Regions from separate parts of the Paenibacillus sp. JL3B1040 genome, predicted to be linked through region 2. Evidence: riboswitches for the same ligand, from Rfam matches in the RefSeq annotation. Region 2 holds a riboswitch; the other holds the start of a gene.

Region 1 (11,767 bases), 1.3 Mb from region 2:
CTCCAACATGTTCCACAGCTGGCGGGTGAACGCCGCTCCCGTATTGTTCCAGCGGGACGTATCGTTAATATTGATGTTCTTATAGCGCTGCTTCAGTTCCTTAATTTTACCGATCGTCGCTTCCAGTCTGTCGTTGTGACGCACGACCGTCATATTCGCGGTCATCCACTCGCCCAACTCTTTATGGATGACATAAGCGTTTTCCGTGCCGTTCATCGCCAAGATGCCTTCGTATTTCTCCTCCTGCGCCTTGCGATAGCTATCGAACACGCCCGAACCGAGGTCTTCCGTCGATTTCTTCAGGCCGCGAAGATACTCCACCGCTTTCGGCCCGGCCACCATACCGCCGTAAATCGCCGATACCAGCGAGTTGGCGCCCAGCCGGTTGGCTCCGTGATACTGGTATTCGCATTCACCCGCCGCAAACAGGCCGGGAATATTGGTCATTTGATTGAAGTCGACCCACATGCCGCCCATCGAATAATGGACCGCCGGGAAAATCTTCATCGGAATTTTGCGCGGATCGTCGCCCATGAATTTCTCGTAAATTTCGATGATGCCGCCGAGCTTCACGTCCAGCTCTTTCGGATCCTTGTGGGACAGGTCGAGATACACCATGTTCTCGCCGTTAATACCCAGCTTCAAGTCCACACATACATGGAAAATCTCCCGCGTCGCGATATCCCGCGGCACGAGGTTGCCGTAAGCCGGGTATTTCTCCTCGAGGAAGTACCACGGTTTGCCATCCTTGTACGTCCAGATCCGTCCGCCTTCCCCGCGTGCCGATTCCGACATCAGTCGCAGCTTGTCGTCGCCCGGAATCGCCGTCGGGTGAATTTGAATGAACTCGCCGTTCGCGTACGTCACGCCTTGCTGGTACACGGCGCTGGCCGCCGTCCCCGTGTTGATGACCGAGTTCGTCGTTTTGCCGAAAATAATCCCCGGCCCCCCCGTCGCCAAAATCACCGCATCGGAAGGGAACGTAGTAATCTCCATCGAGCGGAGGTTCTGCGCCGTAATGCCGCGGCAGACGCCTTCATCGTCCAGCACGACGGACAGGAACTCCCAGTTTTCGTATTTCGTGACCAGCCCGGCCGCTTCATGGCGGCGCACCTGCTCATCCAGCGCGTACAGCAATTGCTGTCCGGTCGTCGCTCCGGCGAACGCCGTGCGGTGATGCTTCGTCCCGCCGAACCGGCGGAAATCAAGCAGGCCCTCCGGCGTACGGTTGAACATCACGCCCATCCGGTCCATCAGGTGAATGATGCCGGGCGCCGCCTCGCACATTGCCTTCACCGGCGGCTGGTTGGCCAGAAAGTCCCCGCCGTATACCGTATCGTCAAAATGCTCCCAAGGCGAGTCGCCTTCCCCCTTCGTATTCACGGCCCCGTTAATGCCGCCCTGCGCGCACACCGAGTGGGAGCGTTTGACCGGCACGAGCGAAAACAGCTGCACCGGCACGCCCGCTTCAGCCGATTTGATCGTAGCCATCAGGCCGGCCAGGCCGCCGCCAACGACGATTAAGCTTTGTTTAGCCATTTGATTTCAACTCCTAAAAGTTTTGTGAGCGTTACATCATCGAAAGCCCTACGAACAAAACTTGCTTCGTAAGCATCTGCTTCATTTTGTGAGCGTTCCATAAACTTGCCTCATAAGAAGCCTTCATTTATCTTATTCCTAAGCCAGCCAAGCCTTCGCCGTCTCCAGCAAAGCCGCGCCTTCCGCCTGGAACTCCGCGCCGCGGAACGCGATCAGCGACCACACGAACATGACCGCTACGATCACGAACAAGCTCATGCAAATATAAGAGGATACGCGCTGTGCGCGCGGACCCACCGTCACGCCCCAGCTGACCAGGAATGACCACAACCCGTTCGTAAAGTGGAACGCCGCCGAGACAACCCCGATCAGATAAAGCACGAAAAAGACCGGTTGACTAACGATGTCATGCATCAAACCGCCCAATTCCTCATGCGTGACATTGCCCAGCGCCACCTGCACGCGGGTTTCCACCACATGCCAGATCACGAAGACAAACGCGATCACGCCGGTAATCCGCTGCAGCAAATAACGCAGATTGCGTTCGGTCGGGAACCGCCCGTTGTTCGGCTTCGCCTGGAACGCGATATAAAGACCGTAAACCCCGTGATACAACAGCGGCAGCCAAATCCCGAAAAGCTCCAAGGCCAAGACGAGCGGCAGGCTGTTCAGAAATGCCACGGCCTCCTTGAACCCCTCGCTCCCCCCCTCGACCGCCGAGAAGTTGGTAATCATGTGCTCGATCAGGAAAAAACCCAGCGGAATGACGCCCAGCAGCGAGTGCAGTTTTCTGGAATAAAACCCTTTCATAAGTGCGTGTACCCCTTTCTCATTCCATCATCCGTTTCAAATTGCGCAAAATCATTCAAGAATCGACCTTATCAGGCGTGGACGTTGTATATGATAAATACCACACCGGAGCCAGTGAAACCCGTTTGTGCCAAAGGTAACATGTGAACAACTTGTGTCACTTTTCATGTTACTCCTTTTTATCTTATAATGGAATTGCAATATATTTATTAATCATTATAACCAATTCACATAAGCAAACCTGTCGAACCCTGTCATTCACCCGGAAAAAGGAGGTCACCCCGTGCTGGAGGAACTGTTGGTGTTCACCACCGTCGTGGAGCAATCCAGTTTGAACAAAGCATCCAAGCTGCTGAACCTGTCCCAACCCGCGCTTTCGCGGAAAATCGCCAAATTGGAGGAGGAATGGGGGGTCTCCCTGTTTCATCGCAAAGGGAAAAGACTCGAGCTCACCCGCGTCGGGCAGGAGGCTTACCAATATGCGCTCGAGCAGCGGCAGCGCCATCAGAACTTCCTGCAGGCCGTGTCCCGCTTCAAGGCCGCGGAGCGCCGCATCGTGACGCTGGGCGCCAGTCTGACGACGATCCAAACCACGCTCCCGCCGCTCGTCACCGCGCTGATGGAGAAGTTTCCGGATATCGAATTAAAGCTCGTCACCGGCAAAACCCACGAAATCGTCTCTTACATCCGCGACAAAAGAGTCGATATCGGCGTCGTCGCCTCCATGGTGAACGAAACCGGCCTGAAGTGCCTGCCGCTGTTTAAGGACCACCTTGAGTTGGTCGTGCCGAAAGGGCATGATCTGGCCGCAGCCGGACAAAAACGTCGCCTCGTGATGGACGATCTGAACGGTCGGCCGATGATCGTATTTTCAAAGGGAACCTGGTACCGCCGGCTGATCGACGATCTGTTCGGCCGTTACAGCATCCTGCCCGACATCCGCATGGAGATCGATTCGTTTGAAGCGATCGTGCGCCTCCTGCCGATTTGCAAAGCGGCCGCCCTGTTGCCCAAATCGTACCTGCGCATGCCGCTGCTGCGGGATAACGGCCTGCTCACCGTCCCGATTCCCGAGCTGGCGCAGACGCGCCGCGAAACCTGCCTCGTCTACGGCGACAAATCGGAGCTGTCCAGCGAGACGAAGGAGTGGATCGCGCAAATCCGCGAAACCCTCGTGAAGGAAATGCCAATCTGAAGGGGGAGACCGATCCGCTCTCTCGTCCCTCATACAGAAAGCTGCCGCTCCTCAGGTCAACACCTGAATTAACGGCAGCTTTCTATTTAGAAGTAGCGAAGATAAATGTATATGCTGGAGATCAGAATGGTGATCACCATCAACGGCAGCCCGTATTTCAAATAACGGACAAAGCTGATGGGCTCTCCTTCCTTGGCGGACATCCCGGCGGCGATCAAATTGGCGCTGGCCCCGATCAAGGTCCCGTTTCCGCCCAAGCACGCCCCCAGCGCGAGACTCCACCATAACGGTTCCAGATGGTCCAGTCCCATGCTCCCCATATCCCGGATCATCGGAATCATCGTCGCGACCAGCGGAATATTGTCGATAAAGGCCGACGCCAAAGCGCTCAGCCACAGGATCAACATCGAGGCGGACAGCGCGTTCCCCCCGGTCAAATGCACAACCCATTCCGCCACCATCGTGATTATTCCCGTTTCTACCAAACCGCCAACCAAGACGAACAAACCGATGAAGAAAAAGAGGGTTGGCCATTCCACGGAGCGGAAGGCTCTCTCCATCACGTGTTCACCGGTCATGAATAGCAGCAGCGACGCACCGGCCAACGCGATTGTCGCGGTTTCTAGTTGAATATATTGATGCAAAAAGAACCCCAGCAAAGTGACGCCCAAAGAGATTAGGCATTTTACCAGCAGCTTTTTTTCCGTAATCAACCCCTCGAGGCTGATCTCCATAATGAGGTGCCGATTGGCGGCGGCCTCCTTCAAAGGCTTGCGGAAAATCACGATGACGAGCGGCAAGACTACTGCCAGAATCAGCAGGGATATCGGTGCCAAATTTTCCAAAAAAGCAACAAAGGTCAGCTCTTTCACGGCGCTGCCGATCATGATGTTCGGAGGATCCCCGATCAACGTCGCCGTGCCGCCTATATTCGTCGCGATAATCATGGAGAAGAGGTAAGGAAACGATTTTACCCTTAACCGGCGCGTGATGCTGAATGCCACGGGAACCATCAGGATGATCGTTGTCACGTTATCCAGAAAAGCAGAACCTACGGCGGTGATGAGCGACAGCAGCCACAAAAGGGTGATGGGATTCCCTTTGGCCAATTTGGCGGTCCACATTCCAATATAGGAGAATACCCCCGTTTCGGCCGTCGTATTGACGATAATCATCATTCCGATCAACAGCCCCAGCGTGTTGAAGTCGATATGATGCACCGCGCTCTCCTGGTCAAGGATCCCCAGCATGATCATCAAAGCGGCGCCGGCCATCGCCAATATCGTCCGATGAACTTTCTCAGAAATAATGAGTGCATAGGTTAGCAAAAAAATGCCCAATGCCCAAATCGCCTGTTGTTCCATGGTCTTCTCCCGTCCAATGCCAAAACCGCTTCTCGTTTATTGGTTGAGTATGGTCTCGAATTGCTCGATATTTTTTTTCGCTCCAATAATCACCATAATATCACCTTCGGTCAACTGATCCATAGCGGTTGGCGCCACCAGCACGCCGCCTTCGCGGTGGATCGCCACGATGCTGCAGCCGAACCGGGCCCGCGGGTTGAGGTCGCCTAAACTTTTTTGATTCAGGCAAGCGGGGACGTTCATTTCCACGATGCTGTATTCCTTCGACAACTCGATATAATCCAGCAGATTCGGAGTGACCAGTTGGTGCGCCACGCGGATTCCCATATCCCTTTCGGGGAAAATGACCCGGTCTACGCCCAGCTTCTCCAGCGCACGGCCGTGCAGTACGGAGATCGCCTTGGCAACCACGGTAGGAATGCCCAGATCCTTCAGGAGGATCGCCGCCAAAACGCTGGTTTGAATGTCGTTGCCGATCGCGACGACGCCGCAATCGAAGTTGCGTACTCCCAACGACTTCAACACCTCTTCATCCGTCGCGTCCGCAACCACGGTATGCGTCAGGTGCTCGCTCATTTCGTTGACCAGCTCTTCATTCCGATCGATGCCCAGTACCTCGTACCCCAAGTCCATGAGCTCCAGTGCCAGACTGGAACCAAAGCGTCCCAACCCGATCACTACAAACTGCTGTGTTTTCATTCTCGTTTAATTCCCCTTATCCAATAATAATTTTGCCCTCTGGATGGCGATATAAATCTTTCCCCTTTTTCGGTCCTAATGCATAGGCTAATGTCAGCATTCCCAACCGGCCGGCGAACATGGTGAAACTGATCACGGCTTTCCCGAACGATGTCAAATCACCGGTCAGCCCCATGGAAAGACCCACGGTTCCGAATGCGGAAGTCGATTCAAACAGGATCGTTAAGAAGCTGGCATCCTCCGTGGTAGACAACACCATCGCAACGACAATCACAAGGAACAAGGCCAGCATCGTGATGGTGACGGCTTTAAAGATGCGCTCCTGGGCCAAGCGGTAACGAAAAAGGTCAAGATCCGTCCGGCCGCGAATCATGGAGATGACCGCACCAACCAGGATCGTAAACGTCGTCGTCTTAATGCCGCCCCCGGTGGAGCCTGGCGACGCGCCGATAAACATCAGGATAATGATAAAGAATTGGCTTGCTTGCCGCATCGCGCCGATATCCAGCGTATTGGCCCCCGCCGTTCTCGGCGTAGCCGACTGAAAGAAGGAACTCATGATTTTCGTTCCCATATCCAAAGGTTCCAGGGTTCTGGAGTTCGTATACTCAAAAATGAAAAACACCAAAGTCCCGACCACAAGCAGCGTCGCAGTCATCGACAACACCACTTTGGAATGCAGGGACAGCTTCCGCCGCTTCCGATACTCGATCAAATCGGACAATACGATAAAACCGAGTCCACCCGTAATAATCAAAGTCAGGGCAATGAAGTTGGTCATCGGATCGCTGACGTACTGGGTTAGGCTGCGATAATCGCCGAACAGGTCGAAACCGCCGTTGTTAAACAGCGAAACCGCGTGGAAGATTCCAAAATATATCGCACGGCCCAGCGGCATATCGAACGCCCAACGAACGGAAAAGAGGAATGCGCCGCAAGACTCGATAATCAGGGAGTACATCAACACTTTGCGGATCAGGCGGACAATGCCCTCCATCGTATTTTGGTTCATGGCCTCCTGGAGAATCAAGCGGTCTTTAAGCGAGATTTTCCGTTTAAGCACAAGCGAGAACAAGGTCGCCATGGTCATGAATCCGAGACCGCCGACCTGAATCAGCAGCATGATAATGATTTGCCCAAAGGGCGTAAAAAAAGTACCCGTATCCCGCACGACCAACCCCGTGACGCAGGTGGCCGAGGTGGCCGTAAATAAAGCGTCGATATACGGCAGTGATTTCCCCGTTACATTGGCGATCGGAAGCATCAGAAGCACCGAACCCAACAAAATGATGAGCCCAAATCCGATGACCAAAATCTGCGGCGGCGAAAAGCTAACTTTCTTGAATCGCAACTCGTTCACCTCATTGTAGTTAGAACAAAAGAAAAAAAGCACTGGAAATCCAATGCCTTTCGGTGTTTGGTTCCTGCTGCACAGGCCTACGAGGTTAGCTGACGGATTCGGACATGCACAGTTGCCCTATTCGCAGACCTTCCGCCGCTATCTAGCCGGCTGCACGAAGCCCTGTGAAATTCACCCCAAAAAGACGGTTCCCCCGTTTTCATAACGAAATTCGGCCGCTATTCTTTTCAATTGTTTTCATTCATTTTTCGTCAAATGGATTATATCCCTTATTTTCTTTCGCCACAAAGCTCTATTTTCAGGAAAAAGACCAAAAAAGGACGAAATCGGAGGGTGGATCAATAAACTTCGCCCTGAATCTGAGAGATGCGAAGCCTTGCCGGAGTTATTGCCGTTTCTCGTCATTTTTATTCCCGATCTGGCGTAGGGGGGGCGGCTGTGTTATCTTTACTTTGACGTACTTGAGGGAATTTCATACCTCATATAAAGAAGGGCATGTTCAAAAATCAACATTACTTCAAAAAAGGAGTTTTGCGAGTGAGTTCCTCCATGAAACCAACCGGCCGCAGGATGAAGACGAAAACCCTATGGCTACTGGCCGCTCTCGGCTTGATCGTGTTTATCGCCGTCCAATTGTTCCCGACGACCGACTCAGAGTCGCTGCAGTTGCAGCAAGCGGATGAGGTCATCAGCAAATCGAAGGCGGCGGACAGCGCAGCCGAATTCGCCGGGTCCGTCTTACATCTGGAACTGTCGGACCAAGTCAAAGATAAGGCTTTAATTACATACGAAACGCGTTCCGATCTGTTTGGTTATTTGACCAAAGAAGATCTGCTCGCTACGTACTTAAAAACTTATGAAAAGCAGTTTCCCTACGACGTCTTCCGCGTCCGTTACAACGATCCCGCCGGGACGTTAAGCGCTGTGACCATCGATGTCCACATGACGACCGGCCGAGTCGTCGGCTTCGAGGAAATCGCTTCCGCCACCAACGCCAACAAGCAAATGATGCTTGACCTGGGGGCGGAAACTACCGATTCCATGAAGGCTTGGGAAGGCGATTTGACATTAGCCGAGAAAGAACAGCTGGCGCTGCCTTACCTGAACGCCTTCGGATTTCAACCCGGCGATCTGGAGCTGGCTTCCGACGAAGAGGAGGTCGGTCTCCAATATCAAGTCAAAGACCACGCTTTGGGCGAATCGCAAGCGCAAATCAAGATCAGCTACGAATACGGCGCCGTATCCTCGCTGGAGCGCTATTTTACCGTCCCGCAGGCTCACAAGGACTACGTCGCCGGGCAGACGCAAATCGCCAATTGGCTCACCTATGCCGGATATGCTCTACTGACGTTCGTGCTGGCGATTCTCGCGATCGTATACAGCGCACTGACGCGGGCCCATACGTCGTTTAAGCGGGGAATCTTCCTGGCTTCGGCTTACTTCGTGTTATCCACGCTTGGAACGATCAACATGATGCCGGTCTTCCAAAAAGACGGCCTCGAACCCGGCGTGCTGATTTTCGGCTTCTTCTTCCAGGGCCTGGTGACGTTGTTCCTCGCCGCTTCCGTGTACTTCTCGTTGGTCGGCGGAGACGGACTGTGGCGGAAGAACGGCATCAACCTGTGGCCGCGAGCGCGGGAGGAAGGGTACGGCCGCCATGTGCTGACCTCGATGGCCGACGGCTATGCCTGGGCCCTGATCCTGCTGGGGGTTCAATCCGTTGCCTTCTTCATTCTGGAACGAACGATTCATACCTGGTCCACAACGGATGCAACGCAGTCGCCGTACAACATGATGGTTCCGCTCCTGTTCCCCCTGCTGGCATGGGTGGCGGGGATCGGGGAAGAGGCGGTGTACCGGCTGTTCGGGATCCCGATGCTGAAGAAAATGTTCCGCAGCACCTTCGTCGCCAGCCTGCTGTCGACCTTGATCTGGGCGTTTGGCCATACGTTGTATCCGATTTATCCGGTCATTTCGCGCCCGATCGAATTGACCCTTATCGGACTGCTGTTCAGCTTCGTGTTCCTGCGGTACGGGTTCGCCGCCGTTGTCTTCTCGCATGTCATCTTTGACAGCATCCTGATGGCGCTGAGCCTGATGTTTATGGGCGGAGCGCTGAACATCGGCGCCGGCTTGTTCTACATCGCGTTGCCGGCGATCGTCGCTTATGTCATTTACCTGTTCAACCCGCCAAGCAAGGAACGGAAGAACCCGCCTCAGCAGCAGCAAAAAGAGGAGCCGTATTTCACGACTCCTCTGGCGGATCCTCGTCCCGGAGGGCATTGATAATTTCGCGGGCTAATTTTTCCCCGATAGAAAGAGGCCGGAAGTCTTCGACGGAGGCCTCTTTTATTTTTTTCAGCGACCCGAAGTGCTTCAGCAGCGCTTTCCGGCGTTTCTCCCCGATGCCGGGGATCGCATCCAGCCGCGAGGTGACCATCGACTTGGCCCGCTGTTCGCGGTGGAACGAAATGGCGAAGCGGTGCACCTCGTCCTGAATCCGCTGCAGCAGATAGAACTCCTGGCTGTCGCGGGGGAGAAGAACCGGCTCCGGCGGGTCAAACGCCATCAACTGCGCCGTTTTGTGCTTGGCGTCCTTCACCAGCCCGCACACCGGGATATACAAGCCCAGCTCGTTCTCCAGCACGTCGGTAGCCGCGGAGATTTGCCCCTTGCCCCCGTCGACGACGATCAGATCGGGACGCGGCAGATTCTCCTTCAGCACCCGCTCGTAACGGCGGCGGATCACCTCGCGCATCGTCTCGTAATCGTCCGGGCCTTGCACGGTTTTCACTTTATATTTGCGATATTCCTTCTTGGCTGGCTTGCCGTCGATGAAGACGACCATGGCCGAGACCGGGTTCGTCCCCTGGATGTTGGAGTTATCGAACGCCTCGATCCGCGACACCGACTCCAGGCCAATGGCCTTGCCGAGGTTCTCGGCCGCCTTCGACGTCCGCTCCTCATCCCGTTCAATGAGGCGGAACTTCTCGTCCAGCGAGACGCGCGCGTTCTCCTCGGCCATCTTGGTCATCTGCCGCTTCAAGCCGCGCTGCGGCACCAGCGTCTTGACGCCAAGCCACTCCTGGAGGGCTGTCGGGGCATCGAGCGCGCCCGGGTCCTCTTGGTCCTCCGGCTTCTCCGGCAGCAGAATCTCCTGCGGCAATGCCGGATTATCACTGTAATACTGCGTCACATAGGACATGAAATCGCCGTAAGCTTCACCGAAGAACGGAAAGACCGACGCGTGCCGTTCGATCATTTTCCCCTGGCGCATGTACAGAATCTGCACGCACATCCAGCCCTTGTCCACGGCGTACCCAAACACGTCGCGGTCCTTGGCGTCGTTCACCGTAATCTTCTGCTTCTCCATTAGCGCATCGATGTTGATGATTTGATCGCGCAATTCCTTAGCCCGCTCGAAGTGCAATTCTTCGGCCGCCTCGTGCATTTTGCGCTGCAGCTCCTTCTTGATCTCCTCATGCCCACCGCTAAGGAAAGAGGTGATTTCCTGAATCATCGTTTCGTACGTTTCCTTCGCCACCTCCTGCACGCAGGGGGCGAGGCATTGGCCGATGTGATAGTACAGGCACACCTCCTTGGGCATCACGTTGCATTTGCGCAGCGGATACATGCGGTCGAGCAGCTTCTTCGTCTGCTGGGCCGCGTACGCGTTCGGATACGGACCGAAGTATTTCGCTTTATCTTTAAGCACCCGCCGGGTGACTTCCAGCCGGGGATGCGGTTCATTCGTAATCTTGATATAAGGAAAAGTTTTGTCGTCCTTGAGCAGGATATTAAAACGCGGATGATGTTCTTTGATCAGGTTGCACTCCAGAATGAGCGCTTCCATATTGCTCGCGGTGACGATGTACTCGAAGTCGCGTATCTCGGACACGAGCAGTTGGGTCTTGCCGTCATGGCTTCCCGTAAAATAGGAACGGACCCGGTTCTTTAACACTTTGGCTTTCCCGACGTAAATAATCGTGCCGTCCTTGTTCTTCATCAGGTAACAACCCGGCGAATCGGGCAACAGCGCCAGCTTATGGTGGATTCGCTCCATCGCCTTCTCATAACTAGGCGTTTCGTCGGTCGGTGCGTCCAAGGCTTCTCCTCCTTTCTCCTCTCCAGGTTAACGCAGAAAACGCCCCCGGCCCAAACCGGAGGCGTCATCCAAGGCGTCAAGCGACGCGCCTGATCGCCTGGATTATTGATGTTTCGCGATCAGGTTTTTCAGCGTGTCCTTCGAGTTCAATCCGACGATTTTGTCAACCGGTTGACCGTCTTTGAACAAGATGAGGGTAGGAATGCTCATAACGCCGAAACGGGAAGCCGTTTCCGGATTGTCATCCACGTTCAGCTTGGCAATCTTCACCGAATCCCCTACTTCTGCGGACAATTCCTCCAGAATTGGAGCGATCATCTTGCAGGGACCGCACCAGGGAGCCCAAAAATCAACAAGAACCGGACCTTGCCCTTCGATTTCCGCGTTGAAGGACTGATCGGATACATTCACGATAGCCATGATTATTTCCTCCTTATTGGGGTTGCCCAGTCCCGCATAAAGATCTGCAGGCACTCGAACAACCGGATAGTTGGACAAAAAAGATGCAGACTGCCTGGAAAACAGCTGCCGAACCCATTATACCACACTCCACTGAAAAAAAGAAAGTGCATGATCACGCCTTCTTTACAAAGTGAAAAGGGTTTGGTTATACTAAGAATAACCTGAAAATGAATTGTCTATGACATATTTCATTGACGAGACGATTATTTCTTGAGGAGGCCCGTCGCCATGGA
Region 2 (11,767 bases):
AAATCCTTCTTTATTGAACTACCTCTTCATTTTAATCAAAGTTCAAAAAGACGGCTTTTCAGCACCGAGAAGGTTGGACGAAACTAGGGACCGAGTAGCGGAGCGTAGGCAAAACCTACGTGAGCAACGGAGGGCCCGGTTGAGTCCAAGATTCGATGTCGAGTCAGCCTCTAGAAACCACATCGTGATCAAAATCCTTCTTTTTGAACTACCTCTTCATTTTAATCAAAGTTCAAAAAGACGGCTTTTCAGCACCGAGAAGGTTGGACGAAACTAGGGACCGAGTAGCGGAGCGTAGGCAAAACCTACGTGAGCAACGGAGGGCCCGGTTGAGTCCAAGATTCGATGTCGAGTCAGCCTCTAGAAACCACATCGTGATCAAAATCCTTCTTTTTGAACTACCTCTCAATTTTAGCTAATAATCTTCCAATTGCAAACATATACATGCTGTAGATGCTTGTCAACGGGAGGTATCCATTGTATGACCCGACGTACTATGATTTACGGCCTTTCTATCCTTGCCTTGTGCCTCACCCTCGGAGCCGCCTGGCTGACCCTGCGTGGGGGCGGGGACTCGATGGCTTCATTCGTCCCGGCAAAGGCGGGGCCCAAGGCAGTCCAAAAAAACGGACAAACCTCTGTACCGCCGCAAGCCGAAAGCATTCAGCAACCGACCGCCGAAGTGCTCAGCAATCGGGTCGTCGAATACCACATCGACGTCACGCTGAACGAGCAGGCGGGCACGTTGACCGGTTCGGAGACGCTGACCTGGACCCATCCCGGCAAAAAAACGATCAACGAAGTGTATTTGCATTTATACCCTAACGCGTTTGCCTCCGAGGATACAACCTTTATGAAGGAATCGGGCGGGAAGCTGCGGAACGACGTCATGCCGAAGGACGGCTGGGGATCCATGGAGATCACCGAGCTGCGGACGACCGACGGCATTTCCCTGTTGCATCGGATTCAATACGTCCAGCCCGATGACGGCAATACGAAAGACAAAACCTTGGCCAAAGTGCGTTTACCCGTGTCGGTCCAAGGCGGCGAAAGCCTGACGCTGCGAATGAAGTTCACCGTAAAGCTGCCGAAAATTTTTGCTCGGATGGGTGTGGCCGACGATTTCGTCATGGCGGGACAATGGTTCCCCAAAATCAGCGTGTATGAGCCGGTGGGCACTCGGGGGCGGACGACGGAGGGCTGGAACCTCCATCAGTACCACGGGAATTCGGAATTTTACTCCGACTTCGGAATTTATAGCGTGAGGATTAACGTTCCTGAAACCTATACCGTGGCAGCCACCGGTTTTCAGACCAAAAAGGCGGTGCGGAAGGAAGGGCGGAAAACCGTTCAATTCTACGCCGACGACGTTCACGATTTCGCTTGGGCAGCCTCGCCGGATTTCGTCTATGCGGAAGAGCCTTTCTCCTCCGCGGAGGTTCCGGGCGTGCGCATTAAGCTGTATCTCGATCCCGCCCATAAAGACCTGAAAGAACGATACTTCTATGCCGCCAAGGTGGCGCTGGCGAACTACAGCAAATGGTACGGCCGCTACCCGTATTCCACGTTGTCGGTCGTTGTCCCGCCGGCCAGCGGCAACGGTGCGGGCGGCATGGAATATCCGACCCTGGTCACCGCATTCGGGGCCACCAGCGATTCGCCCGGTTACGACGAACTGGAGCGCACGGTCATCCATGAGATTGCCCACCAGTTTTTCTACGGGATGATCGCCAACAACGAGTTCGAGGAAGCCTGGCTGGACGAGGCCTTTGCCTCCTACGCGGAGGATAAGCTGATGGAACAGGAGTTCGGGATCGCCCCGAACCTGCCGATTCAGTCCGCTTTGATTACATCGCCGGCCCCGCTGACCCAAAACGCCTGGAAGTATGGCTCCGGAAACGGCTACGCCAAAAACGCGTATTACCGCGGCAAACTGATCCTGCTCGATATCGAGCGTCAGGTCGGCAGCAAGACGATGAAACGGATCATGAGCGTATACAGCCATAAATACCGGTTCAAACACCCGACGACGGCCGACTTTCAACGGGTAGTCGAGCAAGTGACCAGCCGGAGTTGGAAATCTTATTTTCAGCAATACGTCTACGACGGCAAAATGGCCGATTTCGCCGTAGACCGGATTCAAGTCACCCCGATCACCCAACAGGGGAACCGCCTATACGAGTCAAGTGTGGTATTTTCCCGCAAAGGGGCGACTCACCCGAAGGTCCCTCTGCTGTTCACTTTCACCGACGGGCACACGGTGCGCAAGCAGTGGAACGGGGTAGACACCCGCGTCGAAATCAAGCTGCAATATAAAGCGCCTCTGGCTTGGGTCCAAATCGACCCGGATTACACCTTAACGGTGGAGAACATGCATCTCAACAACTACCTGAAGGCGGAAATCCCGGAGACCACGTTGTCCCGCTCCAACATGAGCGTCACGAAACTGCTCGAGGCGATACTGGGGACATTCCTGTGGTAGCTCGACAGCAGTTCCTTATTCGGAAGAACTTCTCGATCAAAAGACTTTGTTAATCCACCTCTAAAGGAGGGAAAGAAATGAGTTTCGTTCGTTTGGGGTGGACCACCCTGAAAAGCCAATTTCCCTCGGTCATCATCTTGTTCCTGTACCAACTGCTGTGGGGACTGTTTCTGTACCGGCTGGTCGATACGGCCGTTACCGCGCTGCTGCAAAGATATCCCAACCCGCCGCCTACCGCGCTGTCGCAAATTCTGTTCCTGCTGGAAGGGCAAATCAATTTATGGAGCAATCCGGATGTTCGGTTATATTGCTGGCTACTGGGGGGAATGGCGGTTGTCCGCATGATCCTGACCCCGTTGATTCAAGCGGGGATCTTCTACGGCTTCACGCCGGCCGATCAACAAAACCCGGGTTTCCCCCTCTTCCGGGGAATGAAGAAGTTCGGCAAGCCGGTGATTCTGTTTTACGCACTGGAGCTTATGCTAACGATGCTGCCCGCCTTCTGGATTGTGCCCCGGCTGCTATCCCTTTGGCCGGAGTTGGCGGGGGGAGGAGGAGCCCCGCTTAGGGCCTGGCTCGTCGGGATCGGCTTGGTGCTGGGCTGGTTGATCTATGGCTGGTTAATCCGGCAGTTCCTGTTATTTGCCCAGTTCGGTTATTTGTTTAAAGCCGGCGTCTGGAGTTCCCTATTGCTCTGCTTCAAGAGCCTCCTGCAAGCGATCGGCATCACGGCGATTCTCGGGGCTTTTGGTGTGCTTCTTTTCCTGCTGTTCGGGACGGTCTCCTGGTTTTGGACCGGCCTGTTGGCCCTTATCCTGCAGCAGATCTACCCTCTTTTTCGCAGCGCATTTAAAGTTTGGAAGGTCTCCTCTCAATTTCATCTTTGGCAGTCGAAAGCACGAAAAAGTTAAAATTTTTTTACCCCTCCAAAACCCAGTAAAATCAAGGCCTTCGCCGTTTGGCGAAGGCCTTGATCCCTATTTCCCCTCTTAATCTTGCGAATTAACCATTGCCAAAAGATACCTGGCTTTGTTACAATAACAACAACGCAATTTCAGTAACAGTTTTGTAATTATTTTTGTCATCATTGGCAGGAGAATGACGCCGGATGTCGAATAAGTAAATTCAGGTGTGAAATCAAAGCCGAATTCCCTTCACCAGGGAAACGGGGGAACCACTTTGGGTGAATTGGTCTCGTCTTAGAGGGATCATAGGGAACCTTCAACCGAATCCTTAAGCTAACCTCGTAGGCATTGGAAGGAGCATAACTTCTTGAAGAAGCGTTTGACGGTAGCAGCAGTAAGTTTTGCCTTACTTTTCACCATTGGAACTGGTAGCGTTTTCGCCGATTCCAAATTGGACAGCGTAATCGACGGCGCGTTGGGAAGCAACTACGTTTCCGGCGGCACCACCACAGACGGTTTCGACTGTTCCGGATTTACCCTGTACGTCTTCTCGAAAATCGGCATCAAGCTGCCTCACCAATCCGGCTCTCAGTACAAAATGGGAACCGCAGTCGAGAAAAGCGAATTGATCACCGGCGATTTGGTCTTCTTCAATACTTCCGGCAAAGGCGTTTCCCATGTCGGCATCTACGTCGGCGACGGCAAATTTGCTCATGCCTCCTCTTCCAAAGGCGTAGTCATCAGCAAATTAAGCGAGAAGTATTACGTCGAGCGTTACGTTGGAGCTAAACGCATCATGAGCACCGACAAGTATGAAGATGTAACCGGTGATGTTACTGATCACGATGATGTTCAATAAGAACCGCCACGAAGCCTGTGGGGATGTTGATCACAACGTCTCTGCGGGTTTTTTTCTTTTCCGTTGCCCCCCCTTAGGAACCATTTATCCTCGATTTTCTTCGTCAAAACAGGCCAAAAGAAGCCTTTTCCCCAATAAACTTGTCAACTCTGGACGCCTTTGGTAAAATGAACAACGTAAATGGTAACAACTTTGTAATGATTGCTGTAATTGATCTTAAGGCAACAGCTTGGGTGCAACCTACAACGAAACTGCCGAATTCCCAAGCACCCGGGAAACGGGGGACCCAGCATAGGGTGAATTGGTCTCAACAATAGGGTACAGGTTCAAAAAGTTAAGTTTGGAGCACCGAGAAGGTTGGATGAAAGATGACTTTTTAACCCTCCTTGTATAGTGAGATCATAGGGGAACCTTCAACCGAATCCATAAGCTAACCTCGTAGGCCTTGGAAGGAGTTTGACATCTTGAGAAAGACCTTGACAGCAGCGGTAACGAGTTTGGCTCTTCTGTGCACGTTGGGGGCGGGGAGCGCCTTTGCCGACGCGCAAGCCGCAGAACCGACGCCGCTAGCCAGCATCGTCGATTCCGTGTACGGGACACCCTACAAATTTGGAGGCACCACCACATCGGGATTCGATTGCTCCGGGTTTACCCGGTACGTGTTCAGCCAAATGGGCATCAAGCTTGCACGCGTATCTTCCGCCCAGTATAAGCAGGGAACGCCGGTAGCGAAGAGCGAACTCCAGGCAGGGGATCTCGTCTTCTTCAAAACCACGGGGGCAAGCAGAGTTTCTCATGTCGGCATTTACGTCGGCGACGGCGAATTCGCTCACGCATCCTCATCCAAAGGCATTCGCATCGACAAGCTGAGCAGCAGCTACTACCAGAACCGCTACGTTGGCGCGAAGCGGGTTCTCAGTAAATACGGATACTCCGTCTACGCTGCGGAATCTTAATCTTATTCTTACGGGTTTCAACAAGTTCATCGTCTCTCGCCGCAAGCCCAAGTTTCCGACTCGGAACAGCTTGCGGTCTTTTTTGTCCGCACCCCTATCTATATAACGAGACATCCGGCCAAAAGGTTACCGGAAACTTGGAAATCCGGCGAAAAAAACCATGAGTTACCTCCTGAAGGCAAAGGACTTTACAAGCCAAGTAAATCCGGCTATTGTGAGGGTAATAGAAGAAAACACGACGGATTTACCTCTAACAAAGGAGGGGCAATATGGACCAAACGATGTCTCCGTTTCGGATCGTGCCGATGGAAGAAGCGCATGGCGAAGTCATATGTACCTGGCGTTACGATTCCCCGTACGATATCTACAGCTGGCTGCCCTGGAATCAAATGAAAGCGCTCGACGTGGAGTTTGGAAATCCGGCGATCCGCGCCGAGCAGTATGTCTCGGTACTAAATGAGGCTGGCGACCTGGCCGGCTTTGCCCAATATTTCCCGATGGAGGGGGTGACCCGGCTCGGGATCGGCATGAAGCCTGACCTTTGCGGACAGGGGTTGGGCAAGCGGTTTGTCTCGGTCATCGTAGAAGAAGCCCGGCGCCGCAAACCGGACAACCAAATCGACCTTGAGGTGCTCACGTGGAACACTCGGGCGATCCGAGCCTACCAGAAGGCCGGGTTCGTCATCACCGATCTTTATGAGAAGATGACGCCCGGCGGTGTGTCCAAACCGTTTTACTGCATGGTATATAAGGGGCAACCCGGATAAGGGCGAGCTCCTTTTTTACACCTCGGACCAAACCTCGCTATGACATACGGCACACATTTAGGTGAATGTCCGTTATTTTTGTTCCTATTTTTGACACAAAGACTATGATCGGACAGCGTGTTCCGTTATAATGTTAGGTAGTATACATAGGAGGGGCGATTGGAATGCAAAAGTGGATCATGAGCGGTTTGTTCGTCATCGCAGGAGCTTTGGCCCTTGTATTGATGTTCACCCTGCCAAGCCGGGAACAGGCCGAGCAGGAAGCCAAACCGCAATTGCCTGAAATCACGATGAATGCCGAACAAGCCGAAGCCATCGTCAAAGCGAATTGCATCTCCTGCCATGGCGATACGCTGCAAGGCGGAGCGGGCCCGGATCTGCAGAAGATTGGCTCGGAGTTGACGGCGGAACAGCTGTATTCGATTATTGCTAAAGGGAAAGGCGGCATGATGCCCTCTTTTAAGGATCGTTTAAAGGAAGAGGAAATCGCTAACGTCGCCATGTGGCTTGCGGAGAAAAAATAAAGGCATACGAAAAGCACGCCCGCCGGGAATATCATGTTCCCGGCGGGCGTATTTTGTCCACACCGATCAGACCTGATCTCTTGAAAAGTTAATCTCCCGAGTGCATCTTCTCGAACGCCTCGTTGTATTGCTGAGCCTCTTTGATGTCGACAGCCGTAATGCCACCTTCCTCCCATGAAGTCAGGCGGAGCGTTACCGTTTTATAGTCAATGGTGATGAACGGATGGTGATTAAACGCTTCCGAGATCGCCGCAACCTCATCGACAAACGCGATCCCCTTCATAAAGTTGGAGAACGTGTATTTGCGGAAAATCCATCGCCCCTCCTCAAGCTCCCAGCCTTCCAGCTTTTCCAAATGCGCTTCTACTTCTTGCGGTGTAAACGGCATTTTTCTTCCTCCCCGTTCTCTTCAAGAACTCCTGTATATGTAAGCATCCTCGTCACGCACCAGGATCTGAAGTTGATTTGTCCTAGCCCCGTCTCCAATTATTGTATTCTCGAACCCGCGCCTTCATGCGTACCGGCCGCTGACGGGCCCAGTGGCGATCGAACCCGGGTCAAATCAAGGAAACCGAGGTCAGCTCTGCATCTCCGATTAGAAAATTGATACGGTGGCCTTCAGGATCGTAGATCACAACCGCGCCGCCCACCTCGATCACCGGCTCTGTCCCCAGCCCATAAAACAAGTCTTCCGCCAGCGCCTCGAACACCTCGTCCCGATCTGCGTCGGACAACACCTCCCATTCGGAAGGTTCCATTTCGAAGAACAGATAACTATCCTGAATCCGGCCAACCGCTTTCGTCAAATCAGCCAAAATAAATTCATAATCCCTGCCGTGTTTTACGCCCACTGCGATATCCTCCCTTTTGGCACTCTCCATTTCGACCGTAATCTTATTATACCGGAAAAATCCACTTAAAAAAAAAGGGAAATCTGTCGATAAAATAGTTAATCGTTTCAAACGGTGCAGGCAGGCCCCTTTCCGCAAGGATGCGGGAAGGGAAGAAAAGGTTTAATTTCTCTCAAGGACGAGGTGTACAATGGAAATTTCAACAATTATTGGTTTGATTCTCGGAGTGGTCGCCCTGGTGTTGGGTATGTTCCTGAAAGGCGCGCCAGTGCAAAGCTTGGTCGAAAACCCTGCGGCCTTCGTCATCATATTTGTCGGGACGGCGGCAACATTGTTCATGGCCTTCCCGATGTCAGAGTTAAAAAAATTTCCGGTCTTGCTTAAATTGACGATCGTGAAACCCAAAATGATCAGCAAAGCCGAATTGATCACCCTGTTCATGGAATGGGCGACGATCACCCGCCGCGAAGGCTTGCTGGCGCTGGAGGCAAAGGTCGAGGAGATCAATGACGATTTTCTGCGCGGCGGCATGCGGATGATTATCGACGGAAACGATCAGGAATTCGTCCAGGACGTATTGACCGAGGACATCGCTGCCACCGAGGAACGACATAAAGCGGGGGCGCTGATGTTCTCCCAAGCGGGCATGTACGCACCGACCCTCGGTGTCCTTGGCGCCGTCGTCGGCCTGATCGCAGCGTTGTCCGACATGAGCGAAATGGAGAAGCTGGCCCACGCGATCTCGGGCGCATTTATCGCGACGGTATTCGGTATCTTTACCGGTTACGTGTTGTGGCACCCTATCTCCAATAAGCTGAAGCGACTGTCCAAGAAAGAGATGGAGATTCGATTAATGATGGTAGAAGGATTGCTGTCCATTCAATCGGGCGTATCCACAATCGCGATCCAACAGAAGCTTGCCGTGTTCCTAACCCCTGCGGAACGTGCGAAAATTCTAGAAAAGGGGGTCGGTGAAGGTGAGCAAAAAGACTAAAAAACACCAAGACCACGAAGAACATGCCGACGAAAGCTGGCTGCTTCCCTATTCCGATTTAATGACGCTTATGCTGGCGCTGTTTATCGTGCTTTACGGTATGAGTTCGGTCGACGCCCAGAAGTTTCAAGAGATGAGCGAAGCGTTCAAGAGCGTACTAACCGGAGGCGTTGGCGTCCTGGAGCAAAACTCCATAACCGGCAACAACAACAATTTCAACAGTGACAGCGAGCTCCCCAAGCCTTCCTCGGACGGCTTAATGACAAAGAAGAACGAACTGCAACGTCAGGAGCAGCAGAACCTGGAAGCTTTGAAGAAGCAGCTCGATACTTATATTAAGGAGAACGGGTTGACCGATGACCTGGAAACCAAGCTGAATCAATCCCAACTGATGATCACGATCAGCGACAAGGCCCTCTTCGCCTCCGGGGAAGCCATCGTGAAGCCGGAAGCCCGGCAGTTGGCCAAAGCGATCTCCACGATGCTTCAGCGATTTCCGGACTACGAGGTTATCGTATCGGGGCATACGGACAACGTACCGATCTCGACCTACGAGTTTCCGTCCAACTGGGACCTGAGCTCCGCGCGGGCCTTGAATTTCATGAAAATTTTGCTGATCAACACGAATTTGGATCCGAAAATGTTCAGCGCCATCGGTTACGGCGAGTACCATCCCGTCGCCGGCAACGATACGGCGGTCGGCCGTGCTCAGAACCGCCGGGTCGAGGTCTCGATCATCCGCAAATATACGGACAACAGCGAACAGCTTGGCGTAACGGCCGCCCACGAATAATGCAAACAGGCCAGCCCCTCGGGGGCTGGCCTGTTTGCCGTCTTGCGTTAGGAAAGCTCGTATTTCAGGGCCAGGCCCAATTCCCGCTTCTCTTGCTCGGTCAAATCGCGCCAGGTGCCGATCTTTTGCTGGCCGAGACGAATGTTCATGATCCGGATACGCTGCAGCTTCCGCACCTCATACCCCAGCGCACTGCACATGCGGCGGATTTGCCGATTCTTCCCCTCGGTCAGGATGATTCGGAATACGCGGTCCGAGATCCGTGTCACTTGGCAAGGGAGCGTCATTTCGCCTAGGATTTTGACCCCTTCGCTCATCGCTTTCACAAAACTTGGCGTAATCGGCCGATCCACCGTCACTACGTATTCCTTCTCGTGCTTGCCTTCGGCACGCAAAATCTTGTTCACGATGTCACCATCGCTGGTAAGCAAGATGAGGCCCTCCGAATCTTTGTCCAGCCGTCCGATCGGAAAAATCCGTTCCGAATGTCCGACAAAATCGACGATGTTGCCTTTCACATGCGCTTCCGTCGTACTGGTGATGCCTACCGGCTTGTTTAAAGCGATGTACACGTGCTTGGAACGCTTGGTCTCGACGGGTCTCCCGTTTACTCTGACGTCGTCCCCCGGCTCTGCCTGGCTGCCCAGGACCGCCTTGACGCCGTTAATCGTCACTTGGCCCGACTCGACCAGCTTGTCCGCTTCCCGCCGGGAACAAAATCCCGTTTCGCTGATAAATTTATTGATTCTCATGATGGTGCCTTCGGTCCCTCCGCATGGCGTGCGGTCCGCTTCAAGTCGCGGTTTCCGCCGGCCCTTCGATATGTTCTTCACCCTCTTGCGCGAGCGGGAGGGTAATGGTTACGGCCGTTCCTTGGCCCAACTCGCTGTCGATCTTCAGCGTCCCACGGTGTCCCTCAATGATTCGCTGACTGATCATCAGGCCAAGTCCGGTCCCTTTCTCTTTGTTCGTGTAGAACGGTTCTCCAAGCTTCTGGAGCCGCTCCTTGGCGATTCCCTCACCTTCATCGATCACGCGCAGCACGGCTTGCCCATGTCCGTCCTTTTCGACCTGCAGGAGAATCCTCCCGCCCCCCGGCATAGCCTCCATCGCGTTCTTCAACAAGTTGATGAATACCTGCTTCAGTTGGTTCTCTTCACAGTGTACCAGAACCGGGCTCGGCGAGAAATGAACTTCGAATTCAATGTTATGTAAATGCGCTTCGCTATCCAGCAGAGAGACGACGTCCCCCATCGTAAAACGGACGTCCTTAGTCTGGAATTGCACCGCCTGCGGCTTGGCTAAAATGAGGAATTCGCTGACGATCAGATTTATCCGGTCCAACTCCGCCAGCATAACATCGGTATGCATCACGTTCACAACCCGAGTTCGCTGCTGCATTTGCAGAAAACCGCGGAGCGTCGTCAGCGGGTTGCGGATTTCGTGCGCCACGCCGGCGGCAAGCTGACCGACGGTGGTCAGCTTTTCCGAGCGCCGCAGGAGATCTTCCATTTTATTGTGCTCCGTCATGTCCCGAGAAATGCTGATTAGCGCGGTGATTTTCCCCCCTTGGTCAAAAATAGGGGATACGCTAATGCTCACTTCTATTAAGCTGCCGTCTTTCCGCAATCGGACCGTCTCAGCCAATACCGATTCGGCGGTTTCGAGCACTTCCGTCTCCGGACGCCAGATCGATCTTCCATCCCTTTCGGACTCGGGGAGAAAATCCAAATGGGTACCGACGATCTCGTCGCTTCGCCAACCGTACAACCTCTCGAAAGCGGCATTCACTTGCAGCACCCGCCCCTTGTGGTCCGTGATATGAATCGCATCGACGGTCTGGCTGATAATCGATTCCAGGTATTCTTTCATCGACCGGTTCTCTTCGTTTTTCCGCTTCAGCTCCGTCGTATAACGGCCCAGGTTGTCCGCCATAATGTTGATTTTGTGGGCCAACAGGCCGAGCTCGTCGAAACTGCCGACTTTCAACCGGGTCTCAAGCTTTCCCGATGACAGTACATTAACCTGGTCCAGAATATGACGGAGCGGGCGCGTCAACCTCCCGGCCAACCCGTAGCTCCCCATCATCATCAATCCCAGCAAGCCAAGGGAGACGATCAATTGACTGACCATCTGCTTGGAGATCGCCTCGTTGATCGGGGCATAACTGGAGACGACGCGAATGACGTAAGGTTTCTCACCGCCGTTCATAATCGGGACATAACTCTCCAAGACATCTTCACCGTTGATTCGCGTATCCACCAGTAAGCTGCGATTTTGGGAAATCGCCTCCGCGACGGAGCGCTTTAACCCTTGATCGTTTTTGTAACGATACGTCCCAAACAGCAAATGCGACTCCGCGATGCGATCCGGATCAATCCCCGTGATCTCCAATAGACTGCGGTTCGTACCTAACGATCTTTGTGAAACCCGCTCCGGACTGGTCATGGTCAGGATCGCATCGGTCATGTCTTTGCTCATTCTGCCGCCTAACGTGAGTTTGACATAATCGTAGACCGAACGACTCTGTTCGACGGCAATGGCAATTTGGTTGGCCGTCAGCATCATATTCGCTTCGATGTCCCTGCGCAAATTGTCCCGTACCGTGAAATAACTCAAGACGATATTCAGAGTGA

The links. Region 2 has a riboswitch for cyclic di-AMP ahead of ACZF99_RS00555 (C40 family peptidase). Riboswitches for the same ligand answer to the same signal wherever they lie in the genome.
Region 1: it holds a riboswitch for cyclic di-AMP, as region 2 does, so the genes downstream of both, ACZF99_RS21345 (TrkH family potassium uptake protein) here and ACZF99_RS00555 (C40 family peptidase) in region 2, are expected to answer to the same signal.

The regions. Positions count from the first base shown of each region.
Region 1 covers NZ_CM169317.1:4,662,226-4,673,992, forward strand. The annotation lists gene sdhA (succinate dehydrogenase flavoprotein subunit) at 1-1,539, opposite strand, end outside; gene ACZF99_RS21325 (succinate dehydrogenase cytochrome b558 subunit) at 1,678-2,349, opposite strand; gene ACZF99_RS21330 (LysR family transcriptional regulator) at 2,633-3,544, shown strand; gene ACZF99_RS21335 (ArsB/NhaD family transporter) at 3,631-4,908, opposite strand; gene ACZF99_RS21340 (potassium channel family protein) at 4,945-5,607, opposite strand; gene ACZF99_RS21345 (TrkH family potassium uptake protein) at 5,624-6,967, opposite strand; cyclic di-AMP (ydaO/yuaA leader) riboswitch at 7,027-7,194, opposite strand; gene ACZF99_RS21350 (CPBP family intramembrane glutamic endopeptidase) at 7,538-9,253, shown strand; gene uvrC (excinuclease ABC subunit UvrC) at 9,213-11,030, opposite strand; gene trxA (thioredoxin) at 11,175-11,492, opposite strand; gene ACZF99_RS21365 (YqzM family protein) at 11,763-11,767, shown strand, end outside.
Region 2 covers NZ_CM169317.1:116,836-128,602, reverse strand. The annotation lists gene ACZF99_RS00570 (M1 family metallopeptidase) at 482-2,482, shown strand; gene ACZF99_RS00565 (hypothetical protein) at 2,560-3,393, shown strand; cyclic di-AMP (ydaO/yuaA leader) riboswitch at 3,614-3,750, shown strand; gene ACZF99_RS00560 (C40 family peptidase) at 3,755-4,246, shown strand; cyclic di-AMP (ydaO/yuaA leader) riboswitch at 4,489-4,706, shown strand; gene ACZF99_RS00555 (C40 family peptidase) at 4,711-5,202, shown strand; gene ACZF99_RS00550 (GNAT family N-acetyltransferase) at 5,472-5,969, shown strand; gene ACZF99_RS00545 (c-type cytochrome) at 6,134-6,493, shown strand; gene ACZF99_RS00540 (4a-hydroxytetrahydrobiopterin dehydratase) at 6,582-6,881, opposite strand; gene ACZF99_RS00535 (hypothetical protein) at 7,051-7,344, opposite strand; gene motA (flagellar motor stator protein MotA) at 7,535-8,338, shown strand; gene motB (flagellar motor protein MotB) at 8,322-9,131, shown strand; gene rluF (23S rRNA pseudouridine(2604) synthase RluF) at 9,179-9,883, opposite strand; gene ACZF99_RS00515 (ATP-binding protein) at 9,924-11,767, opposite strand, start outside.